Regions from separate parts of the Streptomyces sp. MK7 genome, predicted to be linked through region 2. Evidence: riboswitches for the same ligand, from Rfam matches in the RefSeq annotation. Region 2 holds a riboswitch; the other holds the start of a gene.

Region 1 (14,640 bases), on a different contig from region 2:
GCGGCCCGCTGTTCTCGGAGGGGATCGCTCTGGGAGTGACCTCGGGGGGCAGCGGCGACTGCACGACGGGCGGTACGACGTTCTTCCAGCCCGTGACCAAGGCGCTGACCGCGCTGGGCGTGAAACTGATCGTGTCGGCGCCGCAGCAGGGCGCCGGCCAGGGCACCGCTTCCTCCGGCGCCCCGTCCACCCCGTCCGCTCCGGCCACCCACAGCGCCATCGCGCCCGGCGCCGTCTCCCCCGGGACGTCGGCGCCGGTGACGGGCGCGACGACCCGGGCGACGCTGCTCGCCCGGCTCACCGACCCCAGGAACGTCGGCCCGGGGCTGCTGGTCATCGCCGGCAGCCTGATCGCGCTGGTGGCGACCCGGTGGATCCGCTCGGAGCAGGACAGGAAGGCGTACCAGCGGTACTACTCGGCCACGTGGGGCTGACGGGGACGATGCCGGGAGCGGTGCCGGACGGGACCGGTGGCGGTCGGTGCGGACAGAGGCCGGTGCGCCGAGGTCGGGGCACCCTGTTTCCGCGTGCGGCGGGGGTGCCCGCGAGTCCGGTCAGGCGGCCCTGTCCGAGTGCGGAGCGGCCGTGGCCCACTCCATGACGAGGCGCTGGTACAGCTCTCGCTGCTCGGTGGTGAGTGTCCCGCCCGACCGGCGCCACAAGGCCCGGATCTCCTCGTTGACCTCCGCGGCCGATCGCTCGGAGGCGGCTTCAACAGTGGTGGACATGGTGTGAAGCATATGCCGCTGGACGTGAAGGCGCTGTGAGTAAGTGCACGCCATATGGACATTCCGGACCGTGTTGCTCATCACGTGAAACCGGCGCAACCCGCCTCTTTGGACCTCAGGTTCCGGGCTTGCGGCCGTACACGAAGACGTCGTCGCCCTTCTTCAGCAGCGTCCAGTACTTCTTGGCGTCCTTCCTGGTCATGTTCACGCAACCGTGGGAGCCCGGCGGGTTCCACACGCTGAGCCCCACCGAGTGGAACGCCTGGCCACCGTCGAAGAACTGGCTGTAGGGCATCGGCACGTTGTAGAGGGTCGAAACGTGGTCGATGTCACGCCAGTAGATCTTCTTGAGACCCGTGCGGGTCTCGTAGCCGTCGCGACCGGTGCGCACCGGCACGGGCCCGTACACGAGCTTGCCGCCGTCCTGGATCCAGCTCAGCTGCACGGTGAGGTTGACGCAGGCGATGCGGCCCTTGTTCGTCGGGCACTTGCCGTCCTTGTTGGGCTTCTTTCCCACGGCCTTCTGCTTGTTCATGAGATCCATCACGCCCCAGGTGACCGGCCCCGCGTACCCGATGTTCGGGGTGATGCCGTGCTTGGCCTGGAAGGCGCGTATGGCCGTGCAGTCGGCGGCCGACTGGCGTCCGTCGACGCGGCGGCCGAGGAACTTCTCCACCTGCTTCTGGTACGGCCCGCTCTTCGTCGTACAGCTCGCCGCCTGCGCCGGCGCGGCGCCGAGCGCGAGCGTGAGCGGCGCGACCATCCCCGTGATGCCGAGTACGACGGCTCCGCGCCTGCCGATGTTCCTCATCGTGGTCCTTCTCTCCCCCGTGGTGCGTTCGCGTTTCCGCGCTCTCGGACACATAGACCGCTATGGGGAGAGATCGGTTGTAAGCCACTTCATGCCGAAATGAAACAGTGACCTTCGGCACCCGGTGATCGCCCGCCGGGTGCCGGTGCGCCCCTGGTGTCAGTGGGTTGGTGTAAGGGGGTTGGTGTCAGGGGGTGCGAAGGGCGGTCCGGAAGCCGGCGTTGACGGCTGTGAGGCCGCCGTCGACGGTGAGGGTGGTGCCGGTGATCCAGGCCGCGTCGCGTGAGGCGAGAAAGGCGACGGCGGCGGCGATGTCGTCCGGCTCCCCGACGCGCCCCAGGGGATACAGCCCGCGGATCCGGTCGAGTTCGGCGTCCCGTCCCTCCCACGCCGAGGTGCGGACCGTGCCCGGCATCACGAGGTTGACGCGTACGCCCCGGGCGGCGGCGTGCCCGGCGAGGGTGCGGGTCAGGGAGACCAGGCCCGCCTTGGCGGCGCTGTAGGCGTGGTTGCCGAAGTCCTGGGCGGCGTTGACCGAGCCGATGCCGACGATCGCGCCCCGGCCGGACGCCACGAGGTGGGGCAGGGCGGCGCGGCAGCAGCGGTGGGCGCCGGTCAGGGTGACGTCGAGGTCGCGCGCCCAGTCCTCGTCCGTGCCGTCCTCGAAGAGCGGGGTGTCGGGGGTGCAGTGGGCCGCGCTGTTGACCAGCACGTCGAGCCTGCCGAACGCGTCGACCGCGTGCGCGACGGCCGCCTCCACGGAGTCCCCGTCGGCCACGTCGCAGCGGTACGCCCAGGTCGCCAGTCCGCGCTCGCGCAGGATCGCCGCGGTCTTCTCCGCCACGGTCGCGTCGGCGTCGGTGACCAGGACCCGCGCCCCCTCCTCGGCCAGTCGCCGGGCGATGGCCGCGCCGATGCCGCGGGCCGCACCGGTGACGAGCACTCCGTGTCCCTCGAACCGCCTCGTGTCCGTCATGGGCAGAACCTACCGTCGCGGCGATCGTTTGGGCAGATACCGTACGGTCATGTCCGCGTTCATACAGCAACTCCCCGCCCTCATCGGCGTCGTGATCGGCGCGCTGGGCTCGTATCTGGCGGTCGTGCGCAGCGACCGGGCGCGGTTCCTCCGGGAGCGGACGGCACGTTGGGAGGAGCGGCGGCTCTCGGTGTACTCCGACTACGCGCGCTCGCTGAAGCAGACGGTCACGCTGACCTACCGGGTGGCCTCCCATCTGGGCGCCGACCCGCATCCGCACCCCCTGACGATGGCGGAGGCCCAGCCGTTGCCGGCGGAGGCGGCCGTCGCCCGGGAGCCCTCGGGCGAGACGCTGATCATGCTGGGCGGCAAGGAGGCGGTGGAGAAGGCCCGGGTGTGGGTGGCGGTGGTGCTGGAGATGGAGCGGTTCGTGCGCGAGGGACGGCGGGAACGGCGGGAGCCGGAAGCCTGGCGGGCGCTGCTGGCGCAGCAGCGCGCCGCGCGCGAGGGCTACTACGCCGCCGTACGGTCGGACCTGGGGCTGCCGCCGGGCCACGGGGCGCGTACGCCACTGCCGTCAGTACCGGCCGCGTGAGTACCGCTGCCGTCCATGCCGGCCGAATGGGTCCGCTCACCGGTAGCCGGTCGCGTCCGCCGGTTTGCCCGCGTCCTGCACCTCGACCAGGTACCGCCAGGCGTCGGGGCGGCTGCCGTCCACGTCGGTGAAGCCGTACACCTGGGCGAGCCCGCCACTGGACAGCGACCGACCGTTCCAGCGCGCCACGTCCGGGTCGGCGGCGAGGGCGGCGACGGCCCGGCCGACGTAGCGCGGAGTCTCGGAGATGGCGAAATGGGGCACCTGCTCCAGGGCGTCGCGCCAGTTCTCCTCCCGCACCCCGAAGTGGTCGAGCATCATCTCCGAACGCAGCCAGCCGGGGGTGAGCGCGACCGCGGTGGCGCCGCGCGGGCCGAGTTCGTGGCCCAGGGAGAAGGCCATACGCAGCACGGACGCCTTGGCGAGGTCGTAGAAGAGATTGACGCGATAGGTGTCCCGGTTGTACTCGGCGGTGCCGTCGGTCATCTCCACCACCAGGCCGCCGGGCCGGCGCAGCAGCAGGGGCAGGGCGTGGTGATTGGTGACGGCGTGTGTCTCCACGGCCAGGCGGAGCAGCCTCAGACCGTTGTCGAGGTCGTGCTCCCAGACGGGGGTGTCCCGCTCGAAGAGCTTCTCGCCGCCCCAGATGTCGTTGACGAGGACGTCCAGGCGGTCCTGCTCGTGTGCGACGCGCTCGACGAGGGCGCGGACCTGGTCGGGTTCCAGATGGTCGGTGGGGACGGCGATGCCGTGGCCGCCGGCCTCGGTCACGAGTTCGGCGGTGTCCTCGAGGGTCTCGGGGCGGTCGTACTCGGAGCGCTGGGCGCGTGTGCTGCGTCCGGTGACGTACACGGTGGCGCCGGCCGCGCCGAGCTCCACGGCGATGCCGCGGCCTGCGCCGCGTGTCGCTCCCGCGACCAGCGCGACCTTGCCCTCCAGTGAACGTGGACGTGGACGTGACATGTCCGGCCTCCTGTGCGTCTTCCTGCGGTGTCCTCGTCGAGGGTGGCGCGGAAGCCGGACATCTACTGTCGTCTTTCTGTCGTCTTTCGGTCGTCTTCCTGTCGGCTGCGTCGGTGCGTCGCCGCCGTTCAGTGACCGCGGGCGATCCACTCCTGAAGGTGCGGGGCCTCCGTGCCGATGGTGGTGGCATCGCCGTGGCCGGTGAGGACCTTCGTCTCCGGCGGCAGGGTGAGAAGGCGGTCGCGGATGGAGTCGATGATCGTCGGGAAGTCGGAGTAGGAACGGCCGGTGGCGCCCGGCCCGCCCTGAAAGAGGGTGTCGCCGGTGAAGACGACGCCGAGCCCGGGGTCGTGGAGGCAGACCGCGCCCGGCGCGTGGCCGGGGGTGTGCAGGACGGTGAGGTCGGCGCCGGCCGCCTCGATCACCTGGCCGTCCGTCAGGTGTTCGTCGGGGTCCCGGTCGCGGTGGGTCATCTTCCACAGCGGCAGGTCGTCGGGGTGCAGCCAGATCATCGCACCGGTGAGGTCCGCGAGGGCGGGTGCGGCGTCGATGTGGTCGTTGTGCGCGTGGGTGCACACGATGGCGGTCAGCCGTCGGTCGCCGACCGCGGCGGCGATGGCCTCGGCGTCGTGCGCGGCGTCGATGACGATCGCCTCGTGGTCGTCGCCCACGATCCACACGTTGTTCTCGACGTCCCAGGTGCCCCCGTCGAGGGTGAACTGCCCGGAGGTGACGAGGCGTTCGATGCGGGCGGCCATCACAGCACCACCACCGAGCGCAGCACGTCGCCGCCGTGCATCCGCTCGAACGCCTTCTCCACCTCGTCGAGGGCGATGGTCTCGGTGACGAACTTGTCCAGCGGCAGGCGCCCTTGACGGTGCAGGTCGATCAGCATCGGGAAGTCCCGGGAGGGCAGACAGTCGCCGTACCAGGAGGACTTCAGCGCGCCGCCCCGGCCGAACACGTCCAGCAGGGGCAGCTCCAGCTTCATCTCCGGGGTCGGCACGCCGACCAGAACCACCGTGCCGGCCAGGTCACGGGCGTAGAAGGCCTGCTTGTAGGTCTCCGGGCGGCCGACGGCGTCGATCACGACATCAGCGCCGAAGCCTCCGGCCAGCTCCCGGATCGCCTCGACCGGGTCGGTCTCCCTGGAGTTGACCGTGTGGGTCGCGCCCATGGTGCGGGCGGTGGAGAGCTTGCGGTCGTCGATGTCCACGGCGATGATCCTCGCCGCGCCCGCCAGGTACGCCCCGGCGATCGCGGCGTCCCCGACACCGCCGCAGCCGATGACGGCGACCGAGTCGCCGCGGCCGACGTTCCCGGTGTTGATCGCCGCGCCGATGCCCGCCATCACACCGCAGCCCAGCAGCCCGGCCACGGCCGGGGAGACGGCCGGGTCCACCTTGGTGCACTGGCCGGCCGCCACCAGCGTCTTCTCGGCGAAAGCGCCGATCCCGAGGGCCGGGGAGAGCTCGGTGCCGTCGGTGAGGGTCATCTTCTGCCGGGCGTTGTGCGTGTTGAAGCAGTACCAGGGCCGCCCGCGCAGACAGGCCCGGCACTGCCCGCACACCGCACGCCAGTTGAGGATCACGAAGTCACCGGGAGCGACGTCCGTGACCCCCTCCCCCACCGACTCCACCACACCGGCCGCCTCGTGACCGAGGAGGAAGGGGAACTCGTCGTTGATGCCCCCCTGTTTGTAGTGCAGGTCGGTGTGGCAGACGCCGCAGGCCTGGACCCGTACGACGGCCTCTCCGGGCCCGGGATCCGGCACGACGATCGTCTCGACCCGTACGGGCTCGTCCTTCCCGGGTGCGATCACGCCGCGCACTTCCTGGGCCATGGTGGTGGTCCCTTCCGTCGACCGTTGTCCGTGGTCCCGACACTACCGGCGGCCAGGCGGTACGGCGGCGGGCGGGCCGGTCGCCGCACCGCGTGGCGCGGGATCAGTGGATGCCGGGCACCAGCCCGAAGAGCGGGGAGACGAGGCCGGTGACCTGCCTGAGCTGGTTCAGCTGGTTGAGGTCGTGCACGTGGTGGAGGGAGGAGAGCTGCCCGGAGACCGAGGGGACCGCGTTCTGCGGCTCGGCGGGGAGGCCGGTGCGGGCGAGCGAGTCGACCGTGCTGAGCGGCACCAGCCTGCCGACGACCGGGACCCCGGTGTCGGCGGCGCTCGCCGGCAGCGCGGCGAGACCCGTGACGGAAGCGGCAAGACCGACGACGGTGACGATACGTCGAGTGGAGATCATGCCCTCAGCAACGCCGCCGGCCCCGCCCGGACACGGCCTGAGGCCCCCGCTCACCCGACAGGACGAGAACGCGGCGGACGGAACGCGGCGCACGACGGGGAGGTTCACCGCCGCTCCCCGGGTCGGGCACGGCACGGCACGCACCGGCCGTACGCCCGCCCGCGCGTTGCGCCGGTACCGCGCGCGGCGCCTACCGCGCCCGTGCGTGCGGGCCCCATCCGGCTTGCCGGGCCCGGACGGGCGGAGCACGCTCGAAGGAGAGGCCCGTGACGGCCCGCTCCCGCCGGGCCATGGCTTCGTGGGAGGTCATATGGCGACCACGGCACGCCCCGCCTTTGACACCGGTGCACTGCGCGACGGCAGGATCGCCGATCGGATCATGATCCGGACATGGGACGAGTAGGGCGGAAGGCCGCGCGGGTCCAGGTCAGCTCCCGGCTGACGTGGAGCTTCTCGGCCCGCGCCGGAGTGGGCGGGTCCCACTCCGCCCGGCCGCGGCCCTCGCGGGCCGCCTCCGCGGCACAGCGGCTGGCCTCCGCCGCGCTGGTGAGATCCCTGCTGCGCGCCGTGCGGCCCCGGGCTCGTGCCCGTTCGCCGCGGGCGCTGCCGGGGCGGCGGGCGGGTTCGGCTAGGCTGGGGCGGGGCCGTGACTGGCGCTGAGGTGGAGCACCACCGGGGAGCGGTCCACGCAGAGTCGTAGCCGCGCGCCTGGGCGATTCCGTCGAACGCTCAGGAGTGGACCATGTCCCAGGCCCGGCTCATGGACGGCACCGCGCTCGCCCGACGCATCGTCGAGGAGACCGCCCGGAAGGCCGCCGAACTCACCGACCGCACGGGCACGGCGCCCTGTCTGGCGACGGTGCTGGTCGGCGAGGACCCCGCCTCCGTCACCTACGTCCGGATGAAGCAGAACCGGAGCCGCAAGGCCGGTATCGACTCCCGCCGTGTGGCGCTGCCCGCCGAGACCACCACCGAGGAACTGGTCGGCACGCTGCGGTCGCTGTCGCAGGACCCCTCCGTCCACGGCATCCTCCTCCAGCACCCGGTCGGCGAGCACATCGACGAGCGGGCCGCGTTCGAGGCGATCGCGCCCGAGAAGGACGTCGACGGCGTCACCTTCGCCTCCTTCGCCACGATGAGCTTCGGCCTGCCGGGGTTCGTCTCCTGCACGCCCGGTGGCATCCTGCGGCTGCTCGACGCCTACGACGTCGACCTGGCCGGCAAGCGGGCCGTCGTCGTCGGGCGCAGCGCGATCCTCGGCAAGCCGGTGGGCATGCTGCTGCTCGCCCGGGACGCCACGGTGACGTACTGCCACTCGCGGACGCGTGAGCTGTCGTCCGTGGTCCGGGAGGCGGACGTGGTGGTAGCCGCCGTGGGCCGGCCGCGGCTCGTCCGCGGCCAGGACATCAAGCCGGGCGCGGTCGTGATCGACGCGGGCTACAACGAGGGCAACGTCGGCGACGTCGACTTCGACTCGGCCGTGGAGCGGGCCTCGCTCATCACGCCGGTGCCCGGCGGTGTCGGTCCCATGACGATCGCCACGCTCCTGGAGCAGACCGTGGACGCGGCCGCCCGGCAGCTCGGCGTGTGAACAAGGCGCGGGGTGAAGGCTCCGCGATCCGACGGGTCGTTCACCGGCGGTGGGCGGCGGCGCGGCCATACTGGCCGTCGTGCGCGTAGCGATCATGACGGCGGGTTCCCGGGGAGACGTCGCCCCCTTCACCGGACTGGGGCACGGCCTGGCCCGCGCGGGTCATGCGGTCACCCTGGTCACCCACGGGCGCTTCGAGCCGCTCGTCGCGGGCTCGGGGCTCGGCTTCCACGCGCTGCCGGTGGATCCGCGGGCCGAACTCCACTCCACGCGTGGGCGGGGCCTGCACCGCAGCGCGACCGACGCGGGCAAGATGCTGCGGGCCGTCGGGCTGGTGCGGGCGGCCCTCACGCGCATGACGGACGAGCTGATCGCGGCGGCCGAGAAGAGCGACGTCCTGCTGCTGTCCGGCTCCCTGGGGCCGGTCGGGCACGCCATCGCCGAGGCGTTGGGCCTGCCCTGCATGGGCACCCATCTGCAACCCCTGTCGCCCACCCGGGAGTTCGCCCCGCCGCTGCTCGGCGGCGGTCACTGGGGAGCGCCGGTGAACCGTCTCGCCGGGCACGGGGTGAACCTCGCCGTGGAGCGGGTCTTCTCGGCGGCCGTGCCCACCGTGCGGGCCCGGCTGGGGCTGCCCGCCTCCCGGATCGGCACCGCCCGCCGCATCCGCGCGGGGCTGCGCCTGCCGGTGCACCACGGCTTCAGCCCGCTGGTGGTGCCCCGGCCCCGTGACTGGCGGGCCGGTCTGGAGGTGTGCGGCTACTGGTGGCCGTACGACCGTGACGACCGGCTCCCGGACGAGCTGCGGGAGTTCCTGGACGCGGGGCCGCCCCCGGTCTTCGTCGGGCTCGGCAGTGCCACCGTGCCCGACCCCGCCCGGCTCAGCGGGACGATCGTGCGCGCGCTGCGCCGGGCCGGGCTGCGCGGGGTGGTCCAGCGGGGCTGGGCCGGGCTGGCGGCGGCCGGTGACGACATGCTGACCATCGACGAGGTCCCGCACTCGGCGCTGTTCCCGCGCATGGCCGCCGTGGTGCATCACGCCGGGGCGGGCACGACGGCGGCCGGGCTGCGCGCCGGGGTGCCCGCGGTGCCGCTGCCGGTGCAGTTCGACGAGGGTTTCTGGGCGCAGCGCCTGGTGGGTCTCGGTGTGGCCCCCTGCGCCGTCCCGCTGCGCGGGCTCACCCCGGACGCGCTCTCCGCGGCGCTCGCACGGGCCACCGGGGACACCGCCCACCGGCGACGGGCCGAGGTCCTGGGCGCCCGGATCCGCGGGGAGGACGGCGTCGCGCCGGTGCTGGCCGCCGTGGACCGGCTGGCGAGCTGACCGGGCCGGCCACCTCGCGCGTGGCCGGCCACCTCGTCCGTGGCCGGCCATGTCGTCCGTGGCCGACGGGCGCTTCGCGACGCCATCAGCCGCGTCCTACGGGTCCAGCTGGCCGCCTCTGTGGAGCGCCGGGCCCCGTCAGGCGGGGCTGATGCCTCCGTCCCCCGGTTGCGGGCGCTGCTGGAAGAGGCGGACCGGCACGGTGTCGGCCAGGGCCTTGTACCCGGCCGGGTTGAGGTGGAGGTGGTCGCCGGTGTCGTAGGCGGGCAGCAGTGCGCGCGGGTTCTCAGGGTCACGGGCCGCCTGGTCGAGGTCGATGACGGCGTCGAACCGGCCGCTGGTGCGGATCCACCGGTTGACCGACTGCCGCGCCGACTCGCGGAGGCCAGCCGGGTCGTCGTAGCCGTTGCCGCCGAACGGGGTGAGGGTGGCACCGTAGACGCGGATGCCCTGGGCGTGGGCGCGGGCGACTATCTGCTGGTAGGCGCCGATGAGGTCGTCCGTGACCTGCTTCATCGCCGGCTCGGTCGCGTCGGCCGTACCGATGTCGTTGACGCCCTCGAAGACGATGAGCCGATCGACGCCGCTCTGGGCGAGCACGTCACGGTCCAGCCGGGCCAGGGCGCCCGGACCCAGACCGTCGTGGAGGATCCGGTTGCCGCCGGCCGCCTCGTTGATGACCGCGATGCCCGACGTGCCGGGGCGGGAGCGCAGCCGGTCCTGGAGCTGGTCCGGCCAGCGGTCGTTGCCGTTGGTCGTGGACCCGCGGCCGTCGCTGAGCGAGTCGCCGAGCACGACGGTGGCGGAGGTGCTGTTCTTCGACCACACCTCCAGGCCGCTGAGGAAGTACCAGTGGTCGGCGGTGGTGGCGCCGGGCAGTGCGGTGTCGTCCAGGTGCTCACCGGCGAGCATGTAGGACGTGGTGCGCGAGCCGGGGTGCGAGGTGATGGAGGTGGAGGCCTGGCCGTCGGCGAGGTAGACGGTCACGGTGAGGTCGGTCCCGGCCCTCACATCGAAGTCCAGCGGGTCGCTGACCGCCTGAGCGCCCATCGGGATGTCGATGCCCTGGTGCCCGCCGAACGTCACCGTCCGGGCGCTGCCCGGCACGATCGCGTCGACGCCCGCCTTGCCGTCGGCCGGGCGTGCCACGGTGACGCCGGTGACGGGCAGGTCGGTGCCGCCGAACGCGTTGGAGAAGCGCAGCCGCAGATGCTGCCCGCCCACCGAGACGTGCACGGTCTGGCGCAGCGTGGCGTGCTCGAACACGCGGTCGGTCTGGGTGAAGGGCGCGGGCGGCATGTTCCCGGGCTCGGTCAACTGGGGCATGGACGCCCAGGTGTCCACCCAGTGGCCGCCGGCGTCGCTCGTCGCGGCGGCGGCCTGCGCCTGCCGGGGCGCGGCGTCGCGCGCACCGGACGCCGTGTGCGTGGTGAAGCCCGCCGTGCCGACGACCAGGGCGACCGCGACGCTCACCAGCGAGGATCTCTTCATCCGAGGATTACCTCCATCTGTGCTCGGTTGGTGTGTCTTGTCTGTTCTCGGTGGCCCCGCGCCGACGCTCGGAGCGAAGGCCGCATCAGGCCTGCTCCGCCAGCGGGTTCAGAGCAGCGGTCTCGGGGCCGGGCTCCGGGCCGGAGACGGCCGCGACGACGGCGTCGGCCTCCGTGTCCGGTTCCGGCAGCAGCAGGCCGAGGCCGGTGTAGACGACGAGCGAGGTGACCAGCGGGGTGACGACCACGGTGGTCTGGGAGGCCCCGTCCAGGCCGTACTTGACGAGGAAGTAGCCGCCGAGGCCGAGCGCCCAGGAGGCCAGGGCCGCCCGCGGCCCGCAGCGGCGGAAGGCCGGCAGCAGGCCCAGCAGCATCGGGATGGAGATCGGGCCCATGACGGCCGCGACCATGCCGACGATGATCCCGAGGACGCCGCCGAAGTGGTCGGCCTCGATGGCCACGATCATGGAGACGGCGATGAAGACCACCGTGACCACCCGCGCCACCCGCAGACCCCGCTCGGTGCTCGCGTCGCGGAAGCCGGGCAGGAGGGCGGGCAGGATGTCACGGGTGACCACCGCCGAGATGGCGTTGGCGTCGGAGGATGCCATGGCCATGGTGTGGGAGAACATCCCGGCGAGGGTGAGACCCACCAGGCCCATGGGCAGGTAGGACTGCGCCATCAGCGCGTATGTCTGCTGAGGGTCGGCGATGTGCGGCATGAGCACCGGCGCGGCGACCGCGGGCAGCAGCAGCACGGCGGGCCAGATCAGGTACAGGGCGGCCGACAGCCCCGCCGAGCGGCGGGCGGCGCCCGGGGAGTCCGTGGCCATGTAGCGCTGGGCCAGGTTCCACATGCCGCCGTTGTACTCGAAGAGCTTCACGACGACGTACGCGGTGAGGAAGCCGGCCGTGTAGGGGCCGACGAGCGGGTCGGTGTGCCCGGACGGGAGCCGGTGCCACAGGGTGCCGAGGCTCGACACGCCGCCGAGCCGGTCGAGGACCACCCACATCATCGAGAGCGCGGCCACGCCCTGGATGACGAACTGGCCGAACTCGGTGAGGGCGTCCGCCCACAACCCGCCGACCGTGCAGTACAGCAGGGTGACGACGCCGGTCAGCAGGATGCCGTTGGTCATCGACATGCCGGTGAAGACCTTCAGCAGCACGGCCACCGACGCCCACTTGGCGGCGACGTCGAAGACCTTGAGCAGGGCGCCGCTCCAGGCCAGTGCCTGCTGGGTGGGGATGTTGTAGCGGCGGGCGAGGTACTCCAGCGGCGAGGCGACCTTGAAGCGCCGTTGCAGCCGGTTCCACCGGGGCGCGAACAGCCAGGCGCCGACGCCGGTGCCGAGGGCGAGCGGCAGGAACGCCCAGACGTAGACGGTGATGCCGTAGTTGTAGGCGACGGCGGCGTAGGCGACGAACACGGCGGCGCTGTAGCCGGACATGTGGTGCGAGATGCCGGTCAGCCACCAGGGCATCTTGCCGCCGCCGGTGAAGTAGTCGGAGACGTCGTTGACACGCCGGTGCGACCACACGCCGATGAGGAGCATCACCAGGAAGTAGGCGCCGACGGCGGCCCAGTCGAGCCAGTGCATGGGAGGACCTTCTTGTCGGGACTTGTCGGGAGGGGATTCGGGGACGGGTGACGGTGGGGCGGCTGGGCGCCGCCCGGTGTCACCAGCGCGGGGTCTTCTTCTCGTACGTCGGGTCCAGCCGGCGCATGTAGCCGGTGTCGTCCCGGTTGCGCAGGCCGCAGCGCAGGTACTGCTCGTGCAGCCGGGCCAGCGCGTCGCGGTCCAGCTCCACGCCGAGGCCCGGGCCGCGGGGCACGGCGACCGAGCCGTCACGGAAGCCGAGCGCACCGGGGACGATCACGTCCTCCGCCGGGTCCTTCCACGGCCAGTGCGTGTCGCAGGCGTAGGTGAGGTTCTCCGTGGCGGCGGCCAGGTGGGTCATCGCGGCCAGGCTGATGCCGAGGTGGGAGTTGGAGTGCATCGACAGGCCCAGACCGAAGGTGTCGCAGATCCCGGCGAGCAGCTTGGATCGGTGCAGCCCGCCCCAGTAGTGGTGGTCGGAGAGCACGACCTGGACCGCGTCGGCGCGCACCGCCGAGGGCAGTTCGTCGAAGGCGACCACGCACATGTTGGTGGCCAGCGGCATCGCGGCCTCACGGGCGACGCGGGCCATGCCCTCCTGGCCGGGCGTGGGGTCCTCCAGGTACTCCAGGACCCCTTCGAGGTCGCGGGCCACCTTCAGCGAGGTCTCGACGGTCCAGGCGGCGTTGGGGTCCAGGCGCAGCGGGGTGACGGGGAAGGCCTCCCGCAGGGCCAGCACGGCCTCCACCTCCTGCTCGGGCGGCATCACCCCGCCCTTGAGCTTGATCGCCGTGAAGCCGTACTCCCCCGCCATGCGCCGGGCCTGCGCGACGATGCCGTCGGGATCCAGGGCGGGGCCCCAGTCGTCGGGCGCGTGCCCCGGGTGCGCGGCCCACTTGTAGAAGAGGTACGCGCTGAACGGCACCCGGTCGCGGACGGCGCCGCCGAGCAGGTCGCAGACCGGGCGGCCGGCGGCGCGGCCCCGGATGTCCAGGCAGGCCACCTCGAACGGGGAGAAGACCCGGTCCACGGTGCTGCTGGTGGTGATCATGCCGGTCAGTCCGTGGCCGTCGCTGCCGTTGTCCCCGCCGAGCGTCTCGGCGATCCGCCGGTGCATCGGGCCGAGTTCGTGGACGTCCATGCCGGTGATCGCGTCGGCGGCCGTGCGCAGTCTGCGCAGGTGGCCCTCGTCGGCGTAGGTCTCTCCCAGTCCGGTGATGCCCTGATCGGTCGTCACCTCGATGACGGCGCGCAGCGCGTAGGGCTCATGGACGCCGACGGCGTTGAGGAGGGCGGGGTCCTTGAACGCCACGGGGGTGATGTCGACGCGGGTGATCCGCAGCGCCTCGCTCATCGGGCCACCGCCTGGGCCGCAGCGGCGGCCGCGGGGGTCCTGTCGGCCTCGTCGGCATCGCCTGCATCGCCGGCGTCGTCCGCCGGGCGGGCTTCGGTGACCAGGGCCGGGCCCTTCGCGATGAGCGCCTCCAGCTCGGCGAGGTCCTCGGGCGCGGGGTCGGTCAGCGGCGGACGTACGCCGCCCACGTCCAGTCCCCTCAGCCGGACGCCCGCCTTGATCAGGGCCACCGAGTAGCCGGGGACGCGGTCGCGCAGCGCGATCAGGGGGTGGAAGAAGCCCGCCAGCAGCCGCTGCACCACCTCGTCGTCCCCGGCCGTGACGGCCCGGTGGAAGGCCAGGGCGATCTCGGGGGCGAAGCAGAACACCGCCGAGGAGTAGAGCCCGACGCCGATGCCCCGGTAGGCGAGTACGGTGCCCTCGGCGGTGGGCATTCCGTTGAAGAACTGGAAGCCGCTGCCGCCGGTGGCCGGATCGGCCCGGACGGCGGTCACGATCCGGCCGAGGAGGTCCAGGTCGCCGGTGCCGTCCTTCAGGCCCACCACCTGCGGCAGGCGCGCGACCTCGAGGGCGGAGGCGACGTCGAACCGGGCCGTGCCGCGCTGGTAGACGATCACCGGCAGCGAGCTGGCGGCCACCACCTGACGCACATAGGCGACCAGCCCGGCCGGCGGCCCGGCCACCAGGTACGGGGGCATCAGCAGCAGCCCGTCGGCGCCGGCCTCCTGCGCGGCCCGCGCGTACTGCCGGGCGAGGGGCAGCGAACCGCCCGCGCCGGCGAAGACCGGGACCCGGCCGCCGGCCACCTCCACGGCGGTGCGCACCACGGAGGCGAACTCCTGCACCCCGAGCGCGTGGAACTCCCCCGTTCCGCAGGCGACGAACACCCCGCCCGCACCGGCTTCGATGCCGGACTCCAGATGGATCGAAAGTTTCGCCGTGTCGACCGACCCATCTA
Region 2 (14,640 bases):
CCGCCCTGGACTTCCGCTACTTCACCGACGAGGACGACTACGACGGCCGCACCCTCGTCGACGGCATCCGCATCGCCCGCGAGATCGCCCGGACCGAGCCTCTGGCCGGCTGGCTGAGGCGCGAGGTGTGCCCCGGCCCGGACGTCACCGGCGACGAGGAACTCGGCGAGTACGCCCGCAAGGTCGCCCACACCGTCTACCACCCGGCGGGCACCTGCCGGATGGGCGCCGCCGACGACGAACTGGCCGTCGTCGATCCCGAGCTGCGCATCCGTGGCCTGGACGGCATCCGCGTCGCGGACGCCTCCGTCTTCCCGACCATGACCGCGGTGAACCCGATGGTCGGGGTGCTCATGGTCGGGGAGAAGGCCGCCGGCCTGATCGGAGGCGAGATCCGATGACTCTCACGGTCCCCACCCGCAAGCCGCCCACCCGCGGCGACGACCCGGCCACCACCCCCGTCTTCTCGGTGGACGGCCTGTGGAAGGTCTTCGGCCCGAAGGCCGACCGGATCCCCACGGACCCCGAACTCAGCGCCCTCGCCCCCGCCGACCTGCGTCGACGCACCGGCTGCACAGCCGCCGTACGGGATGTGGGCTTCGAGGTGCACAGGGGTGAGGTCTTCGTCGTCATGGGCTTGTCCGGCTCCGGCAAGTCCACGCTCGTACGCTGCCTGACCCGGCTCATCGAACCGACCGCGGGCACCGTAGCCCTCGACGGCGAGGACGTGCGCGCCATGGACAGGGCCCGGCTGCGGGAGCTGCGCCGGCACCGCACCGCGATGGTCTTCCAGCACTTCGGCCTGCTGCCCCACCGCACCGTCCTCGACAACGTCGCCTACGGCCTGCAGATCCAGGGCGTGGGCCGCTCCGAGCGCCGTGAGAAGGCCGCGGAAGTGGTCGAGAAGGTCGGCCTGAAGGGCATGGAACAGCGCCGGCCGGGCCAGCTCTCCGGCGGCCAGCGTCAGCGCGTCGGCCTCGCCCGCGCCCTGGCCGTCGACCCCGAGGTGCTCCTGTTCGACGAGCCGTTCAGCGCCCTCGACCCGCTCATCCGGCGGGACATGCAGGAGGAGGTCGTCCGCCTGCACCAGGAGGAGGGCCGCACGATGGTCTTCATCACCCACGACCTGCAGGAGGCCCTCAAGCTGGGCGACCGCATCGCGTTGATGCGCGACGGCCGCGTCGTGCAGCTCGGCACCCCCGAGGATATCGTCGGCTCCCCGGCCGACGACTACGTCCGCGAGTTCGTCCGCGACGTCCCGCGTGAACAGGTGATGACGGTGCGCGGGGCCATGCGCCCGGCCTCTGCCGAGGACGCGAGCGCCGGCCCGGCGGTGTCCCCGCAGGCCACGGTCGCGGAAGCCATCGAGGCGGTCGCCCGGGCGGGCGCACCGGCCCGCGTGGTGGACGAGGGCAGGTGCGTGGGCCTGGTCGACTCGGACGCACTGCTGGGCGTGGTCGCGGGCGTCACCGGCACCGACGCGGCCGCGGGCAGTCGTGCCGATGGGGCGGCACCGGTGGGCGGTGGTGGTGCCCCCGCGCGAGCGCATTCGAGCGTGGGGGAGGCATCCCGCTCGCGCGGGCGGGCCACCCCGCCCGGGGCCGGCGCTGACTCGGGAGCCGTCTGATGGCGACGATCACCGCATCGGTCCCCCGTGCGACACCCGGCGCCCCGCGCAACCGTGCCCTGCGGAAGCTGGCGGTCCTCGCGGTCCTCGCCGCCGTCCTCGGCCCCCTCGCAGGCGCCCACTGGGCGGGCAGCACCTGGCCGCACGCGCTGACGGTCGACCTCACCGAACCGCTCACCGGCGCCAGCACCTGGATCATCGACAACCGCGACAGCCACCCCCTGTTCCTCTACTTCTTCGGCTACATCAGCAACGCGGTCGTCATCTGCGTACGCGCGGTGTACCTCTTCCTCCTCGCCGCAGGCTGGGCCGGTGTCACCGCCCTCGCCTCCGCCGTCGCCTGGCGGGTGGCCGGAGTCCGGCTCGCCCTGGGCACGGCGGCCGCGTTCCTCGCCTGCGGTCTGCTCGGCATGTGGGTGCCCACCATGCAGACGCTCGCGCTGATGGTGATCGCGGTGCTCGCCTCGGTGGCCGTCGGGACGCTGCTCGGTCTCGCCGCCGGGCTGTCGGACCGCATGGACCGCGCGCTGCGCCCGGTGCTGGACACCATGCAGGTGCTCCCGGCGTTCGCGTACCTCCTGCCCGTCGTCCTGGTGTTCGGCATCGGGGTGCCTGCCGCCGTCCTCGCCACCGTCGTCTACGCCGCCCCGCCCATGGCCCGTCTCACCGCGCTCGGCCTGCGCGGCGCCGACGCCGAGGTGCTGGAGGCCGTCGAGTCCCTCGGTGCCACCGCACGCCAGCGCCTGCTGACCGCACGCGTCCCGCTGGCCCGGAAGGAACTCCTGCTCGGCCTCAACCAAACGATCATGATGGCGCTGTCCATGGCCGTCATCGCCTCCGTCATCGGCGCCGGCGGCCTCGGCGACCGCGTCTACCAGGCGCTCGCCTCGGTCGACGTGGGCGCCGCGCTGGCGGCCGGCATCCCCATCGTGCTGCTGGCCGTCGTCCTGGACCGGGTGACCGGCGCGGCGGGGGAGCGTATCGGCGACGGACCCCGCACGTCCGCCGTGTGGTGGCTGCACGGCGCCCTCGCCGCCGCCGTCGTCGCCGTGGCGGTGGCCGTCCGTCTCGCGGCCCGTCCCGACTGGCCCACCGGCTGGACGGTGAACATCGCCGAGCCGGTCGACCGCGCCGTCGACTGGATGACCGCGCACCTGTACTCGGGTGTTCCGTACATCGGCGGCACCGCCGACTGGGCGGGCCACTTCACCACCTGGATCCTGGACCCCGTGCGGGCCGGACTGCAGTGGCTGCCCTGGTGGTCGGTGCTGCTGATCGTGGCCGCCCTGGCGTGGCTGATCGGCACCTGGCGCACCGCGCTGACCGCCGCGGGCGCCATGGCCGCGGTCGGGGCGCTCGGGGTGTGGAAGCCGGCCCTGGACACCCTGTCCCAGGTGCTCGCCGCCGTCGCCGTCACCCTCATCGCCGGCTTCGCGACCGGCATCGCCGCCGCCCGCAGCGACCGCTTCGAGAGACTGCTGCGCCCGGTCCTGGACGTCTTCCAGACGATGCCGCAGTTCGTGTACCTGATCCCGGTCGTTGCGCTGTTCGGCGTCGGCCGCGCCCCGGCCGTCGCCGCGGCCATCGTCTACGCCCTGCCCGCCGTCGTCCGGATCACCGCCCAGGGGCTGCGCCAGGTCGACCCGGCCGCCCTGGAGTCGGCCCGCTCGCTCGGCGCGACCAGGGGACAGCAGCTCCGGCAGATCCAGCTGCCGCTCGCCCGCCCGGCGCTGCTGCTCGCCGTCAACCAGGGCCTGGTCCTCGTCCTCGCCGTCGTCGTCATCGGCGGCCTGGTCGGCGGTGGCGCGCTCGGGTACCAGGTCGTCTTCGGCCTCGCCCAGGGCGACCTGGCGACCGGACTGGTCGCCGGCGTCGCGATCGTCTGCCTCGGCCTGATGCTCGACCGGGTGACCCAGCCCACCGCGCGGGGCGCGCAGAAGGGAACGTGACATGCGACTTCGTACGACATCCGTGGTGGCCGGCGCGGCCGCGCTCATGCTGCTGACCGGCTGCGGCGCCGCCGACATGACCAAGCAGGCCTCGCCGTTCGCGGGCGCGCGGGGCGCGAGGACCGTGACGCTGTCCGTCCAGTCCTGGGTCGGCGCCCAGTCCAACGTGGCCGTCGCCCAGTACCTGCTGGAGCACGAGCTCGGCTACCGCGTCGACACCGTCCAGGTCGACGAGGTCCCCGCCTGGGACGCGCTCAGCCAGGGCCGGGTCGACGCCATCCTGGAGGACTGGGGCCACCCCGACCAGGAGAAGCGGTACGTCCAGGACAAGAGGACGATCGTGCGGGGCGGCGACCTGGGGGTGACGGGGCACATCGGCTGGTTCGTGCCGACGTACCTCGCCAGGCAGCACCCGGACATCACGGACTGGAGGAACCTCGACAAGTACGCCTCCCTCTTCCGCACCGCGGAGAGCGGCGGCAAGGGCCAGCTGTTGGACGGCTCCCCGTCGTACGTCACCAACGACAAGGCCCTGGTGAAGAACCTGAACCTGAACTACCAGGTGGTCTTCGCCGGTTCCGAGGCGGCGCAGATCACGCAGATGAAGCAGTTCGCCAAGGAGAAGAAGCCCTTCCTGACCTACTGGTACTCACCCCAGTGGCTGTTCGAGAAGATCCCCATGACGGAGGTGAAGCTGCCGCCGTACAAGGCGGGCTGCGACGCCGACGCGGCCAAGGTCGCCTGCGCCTACCCGCACACCCCGCTGCAGAAGTACCTCAACGCCGGCTTCGCGAAGTCGGGCGGCAAGGCGGCGGCCTTCCTGAAGAGGTTCAGGTGGACGACCGAGGACCAGAACGAGGTCTCCCTGATGATCGCCGACCAGAAGCTGTCACCGCAGGAGGCGGCGAAGAAGTGGGTGGACAGCCACCCTGCCGTGTGGAAGCGGTGGCTGTCCTGAACCGCCTCAGCGCATCGGGCCGGCGGCTCGGCGCACCAGGCCGGCGGCGATGTCGCCGAGTGCCTGTGCGGCACGCCGCTGGAGCCCTGGCCCGAACGTGATCCTCGTGGCTCCGAGCTCCCCGAGTTCGGTGGGCGAGGGTCCCGTGCCGTCCAGCCGGGCCAGCATGTTCAGCGGGCCCTGGATGCCTGCCCTCAGCAACGGCAGTACGTCCGCCGGGGCGAGGATCGGGTACACGCAGTCCGCGCCCGCCGCCGTGTACAACGCGGCCCGCTCGACGGCGCGTTCGGGATCGCCGTCGCCGTGGGCGAAGACGTCGACGCGGGCGTTGAGGAAGAGCCGGTCGGCGGCGGCCGAGCGGACCTCGGCGAGGAAGCCGGCGTGCTCCTGCGGGTCCTTCAGCGTGCCCCCGCTCGAGTCCTCCAGGTTGCAGCCGACGGCGCCCGCCTCCAGCAGCCGCTCCACCAGCTCCTTCGGGGCGAGCCCGTAGCCGTCCTCGATGTCCGCCGACACCGGCACGTCCACCGCGCGTGCGATCCGGGCCACCGCCGCGAACATCTCGTCGGCCGGGGTCCTCCCGTCCTCGTACCCGAGCGAGGCGGCGACCCCGTGGCTGGGTGTCGCGAGCGCCGGGAACCCCGCCTCGGCGAAGACACGGGCACTGGCCGCGTCCCACGGACCGGGCAGGACCAGGGGGTCGCCCGGGGCGCGCCCCCGGTGCAGCGCGCGGAAGGCCTCGGCGCCGCTCACCACTTGGCGCTCCCGGCGGGGATCCGGCGGCTGACCATCAGGCGGTTCCAGGTGTTGATGACGCTGATCAGCGCGATCAGATGGGCCAGCCGGGGCTCGTCGAAGTGCTCGGCGGCCTGCTCGTGGACCGCGTCCGGCACGAAGCCGTCGGTGAGGACGGTGACCGCCTCGGTCAGGGCCAGCGCCGCCCGTTCCCGTTCGCTGAAGACGTCTCCGGCCTCCTCCCAGGCGTCCAGGAGATCGAGCTGCCGCTCGCTCACGCCGTGCTCGCGGGCGAGGGCCAGATGCATGTCGAGGCAGAACGCGCAGTGGTTGAGCTGCGAGGCGCGCACCTGCACCAGCTCGGCCAGGACGGGCTCGCCCAGGCCCCGCTTGGCGGCGGCGCCCAGTGACCGCAGGGCGCCGCGCACCGCGTCGTCCAGATGGGTGGTCCGGGCCGTCACTTGTACTGCCCCGGCGTGTAGTGGCCGGGGACGGCGCGGGTGGTCACGCCGAACCGGTTCCAGGCGTTGATCACCGCGATCGCGGCGATCAGCTGGGCGAGTTCCTCCTCGGCGAAGTGCTTGGCGGCCTTGTCGTACACCTCGTCCGGCACGAAGCCGTCGGTGAGGACCGTGACCGCCTCGGTCAGCTCCAGGGCCGCGAGCTCCCGCTCGGTGTAGAAGTGCCGGGACTCCTCCCAGGCGCCGAGCTGGATGATCCGCTCCACGCTCTCGCCGGCCGTGAGGGCGTCCTTGCTGTGCATGTCCAGGCAGAGCGCGCAGTGGTTGATCTGCGAGGCGCGGATCCTGACCAGCTCGCGCAGCCGCGGCTCCAGACCCTGCCCGGCGGCCGCGTCCAGCCGGATCATCGCCTTGTAGACCTCGGGGGCGTGCTCGGCCCAGCGCATCCGGGGGCTCTGCTCCGGGGCGTACTCGGCGGTCGTCTCGCTCGTCGTCCCAGGGGTGTTCCGGGTCGTGGTCATGATTCGATCATAGGCGCGAAGCAGCCCAGCGGTATGGTCCATTTCCATGGCGAGGACATGGGCCACTCTGGGCGTCGACCTGCATCTGGAACCGGCCGGACCGCGTGTGCGCCGAGGGCTGACCGACGCCCTGCGCGAGGCGGTCCGCTCCGGCCGCCTGGCCCCCGGCACCCGGCTGCCCTCCTCCCGTGTCCTCGCCACCGACCTGGGCGTCGCCCGCAACACGGTCGCCGACGCCTACGCCGACCTGGTCGCCGAGGGCTGGCTCACCGCCCGCCAGGGCTCCGGCACCCGGGTCGCCGACCGGGCGGTGGCCGCCCCGCCCGCCGACGCGGCCCAGCCGCCCCGCGCACCCCGCCGCCCCGTCTTCGACCTGCGCCCCGGCACCCCCGACCTCGCCTCCTTCCCCCGTGCGGAGTGGCTCAGGGCAGCCCGCCGCGCCCTGACCACGGCCCCGAGCGACGCCCTCGGCTACGGCGACCCGCGCGGCCGGCCCGAACTGCGCACCGCCCTCGCCGGCTACCTGGCCCGGGTGCGCGGCGTACGCACCACCCCGGAGCGCATCGTGGTGTGCTCGGGCTTCTCGCACGGTCTGAGGATCCTCGGCGAGGTACTGCGGGCGCGCGGCACGGCCACGGTCGCCGTCGAGTCGTACGGCCTGGACCTGCACTGGGGCCTCCTGACCCGGGCGGGACTACGCACCCTCCCCCTGCCCCTCGACGAACGCGGCACCCTCACCGGCGAGTTGCCGGACGTCGGCGCGGTCCTCCTCACCCCCTCCCATCAGTTCCCGATGGGTGTGTCCCTGCATCCGGACCGGCGCGCGGCCGTGACGGACTGGGCGCGGCGCACCGGCGGCCTGATCCTGGAGGACGACTACGACGGCGAGTTCCGCTACGACCGGCAGTCGGTCGGCGCGCTCCAGGGCCTGGACCCCGACCGCGTGGTCCACCTGGGCACGGCGAGCAAGTCCCTGGCCCCCGGTCTGCGCCTGGCCTGGATGGCGCTGCCGCCGTCCCTGACCGAGGAGGCCGCGGCGGCGAAGGGACCCTCCGACACCTGCGGGGTGCTCGACCAGCTGACCCTGGCGGAGTTCATCACCTCCGGCGCCTACGACCGCCACGTACGCTCCGCCCGGCTGCGCTACCGGCGCCGCCGCGACGCACTGGTCGAGGCGCTCGCCGCCCGCGCCCCCGACGTCCGCCCCACCGGGATCGCCGCCGGACTGCACGCCGTACTGCGGCTGCCGCCCGGTGCCGAACCGGCCGTGGTCCAGGCGGCGGCCTGGCAGGGGCTCGCCCTCCACGGTCTGTCCCGCTACCGGCACGAGCAGGCCGCCGTCAGCCCCGTGGACGGCCTGGTCGTCGGCTACGGCACCCCAACGGACCATGCCTGGGCGGCCGCCCTGGACGCGCTGTGCCGGGTCCTGCCCTGACCGAGGCACACCGGACGGCCCCGCACCACGCGGCCTGGTTCGCGCGCGCCGTGCCGCTCAGCCCCGCTCGGCCGGTTCCGCCCCGGCCGCAGCCGCCCCGTCAGCCGTCGCCCCCTCCGGTGCCGTCCCGTCCGGTGCCGTCCCGTCCGGCGCCGTCCCGTCAGCCGTCGGAGCCGCCGGTGCCTCCCCGAACCGTGCCAGTGCCAGCGCGCCGGCCACCGCCACCGCGAAGCCCAGTAGCGCCAGCCAGCTCAGGCCCTCCCGCGTGCGGTCGCCCAGCCACACCACGCCGATCGCGGCGGGGCCGATCGTCTCGCCGATCACCATGCCGGCGGTGGCCGTCGTCACCGAGCCGCGCTGGAGCGCCGAGGTGAGCAGCAGGAACGCGGCACCGCCGCCCAGCACGAGGGCGTACGAGGCCGGGTTGGTGAACAGTTCCGCGGGGCTCAGCGAGTCGATCAGCCGCACCGTCACCTCGACCACACCGAAGCCGAGGCCCGCGCCCAGGCCGAGCAGCAGGGCCCGGCCGCGCTCGGGGAGACGGCCGGCCATCCCGCCCAGGGCCGGCACGGCCAGCGCCGCCGCGAGCATCGCCCACCTCAGAACCGTGGAGCCGTCCCGGCCGCCCTCCGTCCCCGAGGCCAGGCCCAGCATCGCCAGGCCGGCGCAGACCACGCCGACCGCGGCCCACTCCGTCCCGCTCAGCCGCACCCTCAGCAGCCGCGCCGCGGCCACCGCCGTCACCGCGAGGCTGGACGCCAGGGCCGCGCCCACCGCGTAGATCGGCAGCGACCGCAGGGCCGCGATCTGCAGCAGGAAGCCCAGCCCGTCCAGGGCCAGACCCGCCAGATACCGCCACTGCCGCAGCGCCCGCAGCAGCAGCGCCGCATCGGCGCCGCCGCCCTGCGCGCCACCCGGCTCCGCGGCCGCCCGGGCGGCGACCGCCTGGAGCACCGTCGCCGTACCGAAACACACCGCCGCGCCGAGTGCGCACACCATTCCCAAGAGCACGACCCGACTGTAGGTGAGCGGCGGCGTTCCAGGGGCCCCTGAGCGGACGCTCACACCTGTCTCTAGGCTGTCCGTCGGAAAACCGGCCGGCCACACCCGGCCGGCAGCCGACGACAACGGGGGAGACGTACATGGCGGACACTCGGCGGCAACTCAGGTCGGGCGCGGTGGTCCTCGGCGGGATGGGACTGCTCGCCTCGGCGCTCACCGCCTGCTCCTCCGACCCGGACAAGCGCTGCGTCGACCGCGACAGCTACACCTTCTCCAAGGGCTACAAGGTCGTCTCCGACAAGAACTGCAAGTCCGCGAAGACCTCCGTCGACGGCGCCTGGTACTACGGCGGCAAGAAGAAGAGCGGCTGGGTGGACGGCGGCTCCTTCACCAGGCCCCACAAGAGCTCCGGCGGGTCCGGCGGCAGCCACGGCGGGGTCGACCGCGGCGGCTTCGGCAGCGGCCACGGCACGTCCGGCGGCTGAGCCGGGCATGGAACGCCGCACCGTCGAGCCCCGCCCCGGCTGGCAGCGGACCGTCGAGGCACAGGGCCTGATCTACCCGCTCACCCGCTACCCCGACGACTCCCTGCGCCCCTACTGGGACGAGAGCGCGTACTACGTCTTCTCGCTGCCCGAGGTGGAGGCGCTGGAGGAGACCGTCGAGGAACTGCACCGCATGTGCCTGGCCGCCGCGGACCACCTCGTCACCACGGGGCGCTTCGCGGACCTCGGCATCACCGACCCCCGAGTCGCCCATGCCGTGGCCGAGTCCTGGCGGCGGCGCGCCGAACTCCCCTCCGTCTACGCCCGCTTCGACCTGCGCTACGACGGCACCGGCCCGGCCAAGCTCCTGGAGTACAACGCGGACACCCCCACCTCCCTGGTCGAGGCCGCCTCGCCCCAGTGGTTCTGGATGGAGGAACGGTTCCCCGGCGCCGACCAGTGGAACTCCCTGCACGAACGGCTCGTCGCCGCCTGGAAGAAGCAGGCCGGCCTGCTCCCGCCGGGCAGTCCGCTGCACTTCGCGCACTCCGCCGCCGACGAACTCGGCGAGGACCTGATGACGGTGGCCTATCTGAAGGAGACCGCCGAACAGGCCGGCCTCGACACGGACTGGATATCCATGGAGGAGATCGGCTGGGACCCGCTCTCCGGCCGGTTCGTCGACAACGGCCTCCGCTTCATCCGCAGCATCTTCAAGCTGTACCCGTGGGAGTGGCTCACCACCGACCGCTTCGCCGGCCACGTCCTGGACACCCTCGACAACGGCGGCGGCACCGGCTCCACCCTGTGGATCGAGCCCGCCTGGAAGATGCTGCTGAGCAACAAGGCACTGCTGGCGATCCTCTGGGAGCTCTATCCCGGCCACCCCAACCTGCTTCCCGCGTACCTGGACGGGCCCCGCGAGCTGGCGGACGGCGCCGGCTGGGTGGCCAAGCCGCTGCTCGGCCGCGAGGGCGAGGGAGTGACGGTCCACGAACCGGGGACCGAGCCCGTCGTGCGCGACGAACCCTGCTGCTACCAGGAGCTCGCCCCGCTGCCCGCCTTCGACGGCAACCACGTCGTCCTCGGCGCCTGGGTCGTCGAGGACGAGTCCGCGGGCCTCGGCATCCGGGAGTCGGCCGGGCTGGTCACCGACGAGTACGCTCGCTTCCTGCCGCACGTGATCCTCTGACGGCCCTGCTCGGCCCGGCCCGCATGGTGGACGTGGCAGAGCCCCCGGGCAGGCCAACCGGTAGGCTGACGTGCGGGCCGTGACTGGCGCGTCAGGTCCTGGCGAGGCCAGGACCCAAAGATGGGACCGACCATCGGGGAGCGGCCCGAGCAGCGAGTGTGCCGTGCGCCTGGGCCGTACCGTGAACGCCGAACGCCGAACGCCACGCCCGGAGGTCCCCGAGATGTCTGCGCCCCTCTCCCACGAGTCCACCGCCTTCCGCGCCGCCCTCGACGTGATCCGCGCCGTCGAGCCGCGCGTCGCCGACGCCATCGGCCAGGAGGTCGCGGACCAGCGCGCGATGCTCAAGCTGATCGCCTCGGAGAACTACGCCTCCCCGGCCACCCTCCTGGCGATGGGCAACTGGTTCAGCGACAAGTACGCCGAGGGCACCGTCGGCCGCCGCTTCTACGCCGGCTGCCGCAACGTCGACACCGTCGAGTCCCTGGCCGCCGAGCACGCGCGTGAACTCTTCGGCGCCCGCCACGCCTACGTCCAGCCGCACTCCGGCATCGACGCCAACCTGGTCGCCTTCTGGGCCGTCCTCGCCGACCGCGTCGAGGCCTCCTTCCTGGAGAAGGCCGGCGCCCGCCAGGTCAACGACCTGACCGAGTCCGACTGGGCCGAGCTGCGCCAGGCCTTCGGCAACCAGCGCATGCTCGGCATGTCCCTGGACGCCGGCGGCCACCTCACCCACGGCTTCCGCCCCAACATCTCCGGCAAGATGTTCGACCAGCGCTCCTACGGCACCGACCCGGCCACCGGCCTGATCGACTACGACGCGCTGCGTGCCCAGGCCCGCGAGTTCAAGCCGCTGATCATCGTCGCCGGCTACTCGGCGTACCCCCGTCTGGTGAACTTCCGGATCATGCGCGAGATCGCCGACGAGGTCGGCGCCACGCTCATGGTCGACATGGCGCACTTCGCGGGCCTGGTCGCCGGCAAGGTCCTCACCGGCGACTTCGACCCGGTCCCGCACGCTCAGATCGTCACGACCACCACGCACAAGTCCCTGCGCGGCCCGCGCGGCGGCATGGTGCTGTGCGACGACTCCCTCAAGGACCAGGTCGACCGCGGCTGCCCCATGGTCCTCGGCGGCCCCCTCCCGCACGTCATGGCCGCCAAGGCGGTCGCCCTCGCCGAGGCCCGGCAGCCCACCTTCCAGGACTACGCCCAGCGCATCGTCGACAACTCCCGCGCTCTCGCCGAGGGCCTGATGCGCCGCGGCGCCACCCTCGTCACCGGCGGCACCGACAACCACCTCAACCTGATCGACGTCGCCACCTCCTACGGCCTCACCGGCCGCCAGGCCGAGGCCGCCCTCCTCGAGTCCGGCATCGTCACCAACCGCAACGCGATCCCGGCCGACCCCAACGGCGCCTGGTACACCTCCGGCATCCGCATCGGCACGCCCGCGCTCACCACCCGCGGCCTCGGGACGGCGGAGATGGACGAGGTCGCCGGCCTGATCGACCGCGTCCTCACCAGCACCGAGCCCGGCACCACCAAGTCCGGCGCCCCCTCCAAGGCCGCCCACGTCCTCGACCCGAAGATCGCCGACGAGATCTCCCACCGCGCCACCGACCTGGTGGCCGCCTTCCCGCTGTACCCGGAGATCGACCTGGGCTGACCCGGCCAGGGGGTGTCCCGCCCGGGGAGCTCAGAGATCGATCAGCTCCTGACGCGGCTCCTCACGCGGCGGTCCGGCCTTGCGCCGGGCCGCCGCGCGGCATGTCAGAAGCGTCCCGGCGACCCCGGCGGCGAGCCCGCCGGCCGCCCACCACACACCGTCCCGCTCTCCGCCCTCGCGCGCGCCGGCCGGCGTCCCGTCGAGCCCGAGGAAGCCGGCGCCCGCCAGCTCGTCGTAGACCCGCCGTGGCGCCCGGTGCCAGCGGATGTCGTCGTCCGGCAGGTCAGGCGCCGGGTCGGTGCGCACCCACGGGCTGCCGTCCTCGCCGACGAACAGCTGGTCCTGGCGCAGCATCGCCACGTCACCGCCGGGCGCCCGGTTGGTCTGCGGCCAGCCGCCGACCCCGGTCAGTCCCCACATCACCGTGAACCGCACCGGCGGATACCGGCCCTGCGACCAGGCCTCCGGCACTCGTTCCGTGCCCGTGTACGACGGGTCCAGCAGCCACCGCAGCCGGTCGAATTCCGTCTCCCCGGAGTGCCAGGACTCGGTGCGCCCCTCGCCGGCCGTCACCACCACCGCCACGTCGGGTTCCTCGGGAGCCGCCCGGTCCGTCGCCCGCGCCCCTGAGCCACCCGCCAGCACCGCCGCCGCCGTGGCCACCGCCGCACAGACCAGCCGCCGCATCGCGCCCCCTCACCCGCCCGTGTCACGCCCCCGGGGTCACCCGCCCCTTGTTACACCCCCGGGGACGGATCGCATCCCATCTGTTTCCGGCCAGTTCCGGAACGGGGCCCCGGACCTGAGAGAATAATGAGCATGGCCACAGACCGACCTCGCGTGCTCTCCGGAATCCAGCCCACCGCAGGCTCGTTCCACCTCGGGAACTACCTCGGCGCCGTCCGCCAGTGGGTGGCCCTGCAAGAGACCCACGACGCGTTCTACATGGTCGTCGACCTGCATGCGATCACGGTCCCCCAGGACCCGGCCGAGCTGCGCGCCAACACCCGGCTCGCCGCCGCCCAGCTGCTGGCCGCCGGGCTCGACCCGGAGCGGTGCACGCTCTTCGTCCAGAGCCACGTCCCCGAGCACGCCCAGCTCGCCTGGGTCATGAACTGCCTCACCGGCTTCGGCGAGGCGTCCCGGATGACCCAGTTCAAGGACAAGTCCGCCCGGCACGGCGCCGAGCGCACCTCCGTCGGCCTGTTCACGTACCCGGTGCTCCAGGTCGCCGACATCCTGCTCTACCAGGCCAACGAGGTGCCCGTCGGCGAGGACCAGCGGCAGCACATCGAACTCACCCGCGACCTCGCCGAGCGCTTCAACGCACGCTACGGCGAGACCTTCACCATCCCCTCGGCGTACATCCTGAAGGAGACGGCGAAGATCTACGACCTCCAGGACCCGACGATCAAGATGAGCAAGTCGGCGTCCACGCCGAAGGGCCTGGTCAACCTGCTCGACGAGCCGAAGGCCACCGCGAAGAAGGTCAAGAGCGCGGTCACCGACACCGACACCGTCGTCCGCTTCGACCCGGAGACCAAGCCGGGTGTCAGCAACCTCCTGACGATCTACTCGACGCTCACCGGCACGGGTGTCGCCGAACTGGAGGAGAAGTACGCCGGCAAGGGCTACGGTGCGCTCAAGACGGACCTCGCCGAGGTCGTGGTCGAGTTCGTGACGCCGTTCAAGGAGCAGACCCAGCAGTACCTGGACGACCCGGAGACGCTGGACTCGATCCTGGCCAAGGGAGCGGAGAAGGCGCGCACGGTCGCCGCGGAGACCCTCTCCCGGGCGTACGAGAGGGTGGGCTTCCTGCCCGCCAAGCACTGAGGCGCACCACCGCACACACGCCCCCGGGGGCAGAGCGCTGCACATCACTGTGCCTGCGCCTGCCCTCGGGACGGTCGTGGACGTACAGTCGATAGCCGGACGGCTGAGAACGAAACAGACAACTCACCCGACACGACGACAGGAGACGACGTGGGGACCGTAACGATCGGCGTGTCGATCGCGGTCCCGGAGCCCCACGGCAGCCTGCTCCAGCAGCGGCGCGCGGGCTTCGGCGACGCCGCGGCTCACGGCATCCCCACGCATGTCACCCTGCTGCCGCCGACCGAGGTGGACACCGCCGAGCTGGCGGCCGTCGAGGCCCATCTGACGGAGGTGGCCGCGGCCGGCCGGCCCTTCATGATGCGGCTGTCCGGAACGGACACCTTCCGGCCGCTGTCACCGGTGGTGTACGTCCGGGTCGTCGACGGCGCCGAGGCGTGCACCCGGCTTCAGGAACGGGTCCGCGACGCCTCGGGACCGGTGGCACGTGAACTCCAGTTCCCCTACCACCCGCATGTCACGGTGGCGCACGGCATCGACGACGCGGCGATGGACCTCGCCCTCCGCGAACTCGCCGGCTACGAGGCCGAGTGGTGGTGCACCGGCTTCGCCCTGCACGAGCAGGGGCCGGACGGAGTCTGGCGCAAGCTGCGGGAGTTCGCCTTCGGCGGCTCCACGGTGGTGCCCCCGCAGGCGGCCCCGGTGGACACCGGCACGCTGCCCGCGCGGTAGCGGGCGGCAGGCCGCACGGCCTCACAACGGCAGTCGCCGGTACA

What was found. A riboswitch is a leader RNA that binds a small molecule or an ion and turns the genes downstream of it on or off. The one in region 2 is predicted to bind ZMP and ZTP.
Region 1: linked by a shared signal. The riboswitch ahead of R2S09_RS16225 (bifunctional 5,10-methylenetetrahydrofolate dehydrogenase/5,10-methenyltetrahydrofolate cyclohydrolase) and the one ahead of R2S09_RS07300 (glycine hydroxymethyltransferase) in region 2 are both predicted to bind ZMP and ZTP.

What each region holds. Positions count from the first base shown of each region.
Region 1 is NZ_JAVACL010000012.1:76,801-91,440, forward strand. It holds gene R2S09_RS16180 (alpha-lytic protease prodomain-containing protein) at 1-434, shown strand, start outside; gene R2S09_RS16185 (hypothetical protein) at 555-740, opposite strand; gene R2S09_RS16190 (L,D-transpeptidase family protein) at 844-1,539, opposite strand; gene R2S09_RS16195 (SDR family NAD(P)-dependent oxidoreductase) at 1,727-2,515, opposite strand; gene R2S09_RS16200 (hypothetical protein) at 2,565-3,110, shown strand; gene R2S09_RS16205 (SDR family oxidoreductase) at 3,147-4,073, opposite strand; gene R2S09_RS16210 (MBL fold metallo-hydrolase) at 4,202-4,831, opposite strand; gene R2S09_RS16215 (S-(hydroxymethyl)mycothiol dehydrogenase) at 4,831-5,916, opposite strand; gene R2S09_RS16220 (hypothetical protein) at 6,020-6,322, opposite strand; ZMP/ZTP riboswitch at 6,959-7,043, shown strand; gene R2S09_RS16225 (bifunctional 5,10-methylenetetrahydrofolate dehydrogenase/5,10-methenyltetrahydrofolate cyclohydrolase) at 7,065-7,913, shown strand; gene R2S09_RS16230 (glycosyltransferase) at 8,008-9,237, shown strand; gene R2S09_RS16235 (SGNH/GDSL hydrolase family protein) at 9,376-10,728, opposite strand; gene R2S09_RS16240 (sodium:solute symporter family protein) at 10,814-12,328, opposite strand; gene R2S09_RS16245 (glucarate dehydratase family protein) at 12,408-13,682, opposite strand; gene R2S09_RS16250 (5-dehydro-4-deoxyglucarate dehydratase) at 13,679-14,640, opposite strand, start outside.
Region 2 is NZ_JAVACL010000004.1:113,202-127,841, forward strand. It holds gene R2S09_RS07245 (GMC family oxidoreductase) at 1-401, shown strand, start outside; gene R2S09_RS07250 (glycine betaine/L-proline ABC transporter ATP-binding protein) at 398-1,627, shown strand; gene R2S09_RS07255 (ABC transporter permease subunit) at 1,627-3,576, shown strand; gene R2S09_RS07260 (ABC transporter substrate-binding protein) at 3,578-4,534, shown strand; gene R2S09_RS07265 (isocitrate lyase/phosphoenolpyruvate mutase family protein) at 4,541-5,284, opposite strand; gene R2S09_RS07270 (carboxymuconolactone decarboxylase family protein) at 5,281-5,727, opposite strand; gene R2S09_RS07275 (carboxymuconolactone decarboxylase family protein) at 5,724-6,248, opposite strand; gene R2S09_RS07280 (PLP-dependent aminotransferase family protein) at 6,295-7,683, shown strand; gene R2S09_RS07285 (hypothetical protein) at 7,741-8,682, opposite strand; gene R2S09_RS07290 (hypothetical protein) at 8,826-9,170, shown strand; gene R2S09_RS07295 (glutathionylspermidine synthase family protein) at 9,178-10,362, shown strand; ZMP/ZTP riboswitch at 10,432-10,544, shown strand; gene R2S09_RS07300 (glycine hydroxymethyltransferase) at 10,586-12,031, shown strand; gene R2S09_RS07305 (hypothetical protein) at 12,062-12,718, opposite strand; gene trpS (tryptophan--tRNA ligase) at 12,851-13,864, shown strand; gene R2S09_RS07315 (2'-5' RNA ligase family protein) at 14,015-14,596, shown strand; gene R2S09_RS07320 (SDR family NAD(P)-dependent oxidoreductase) at 14,618-14,640, opposite strand, start outside.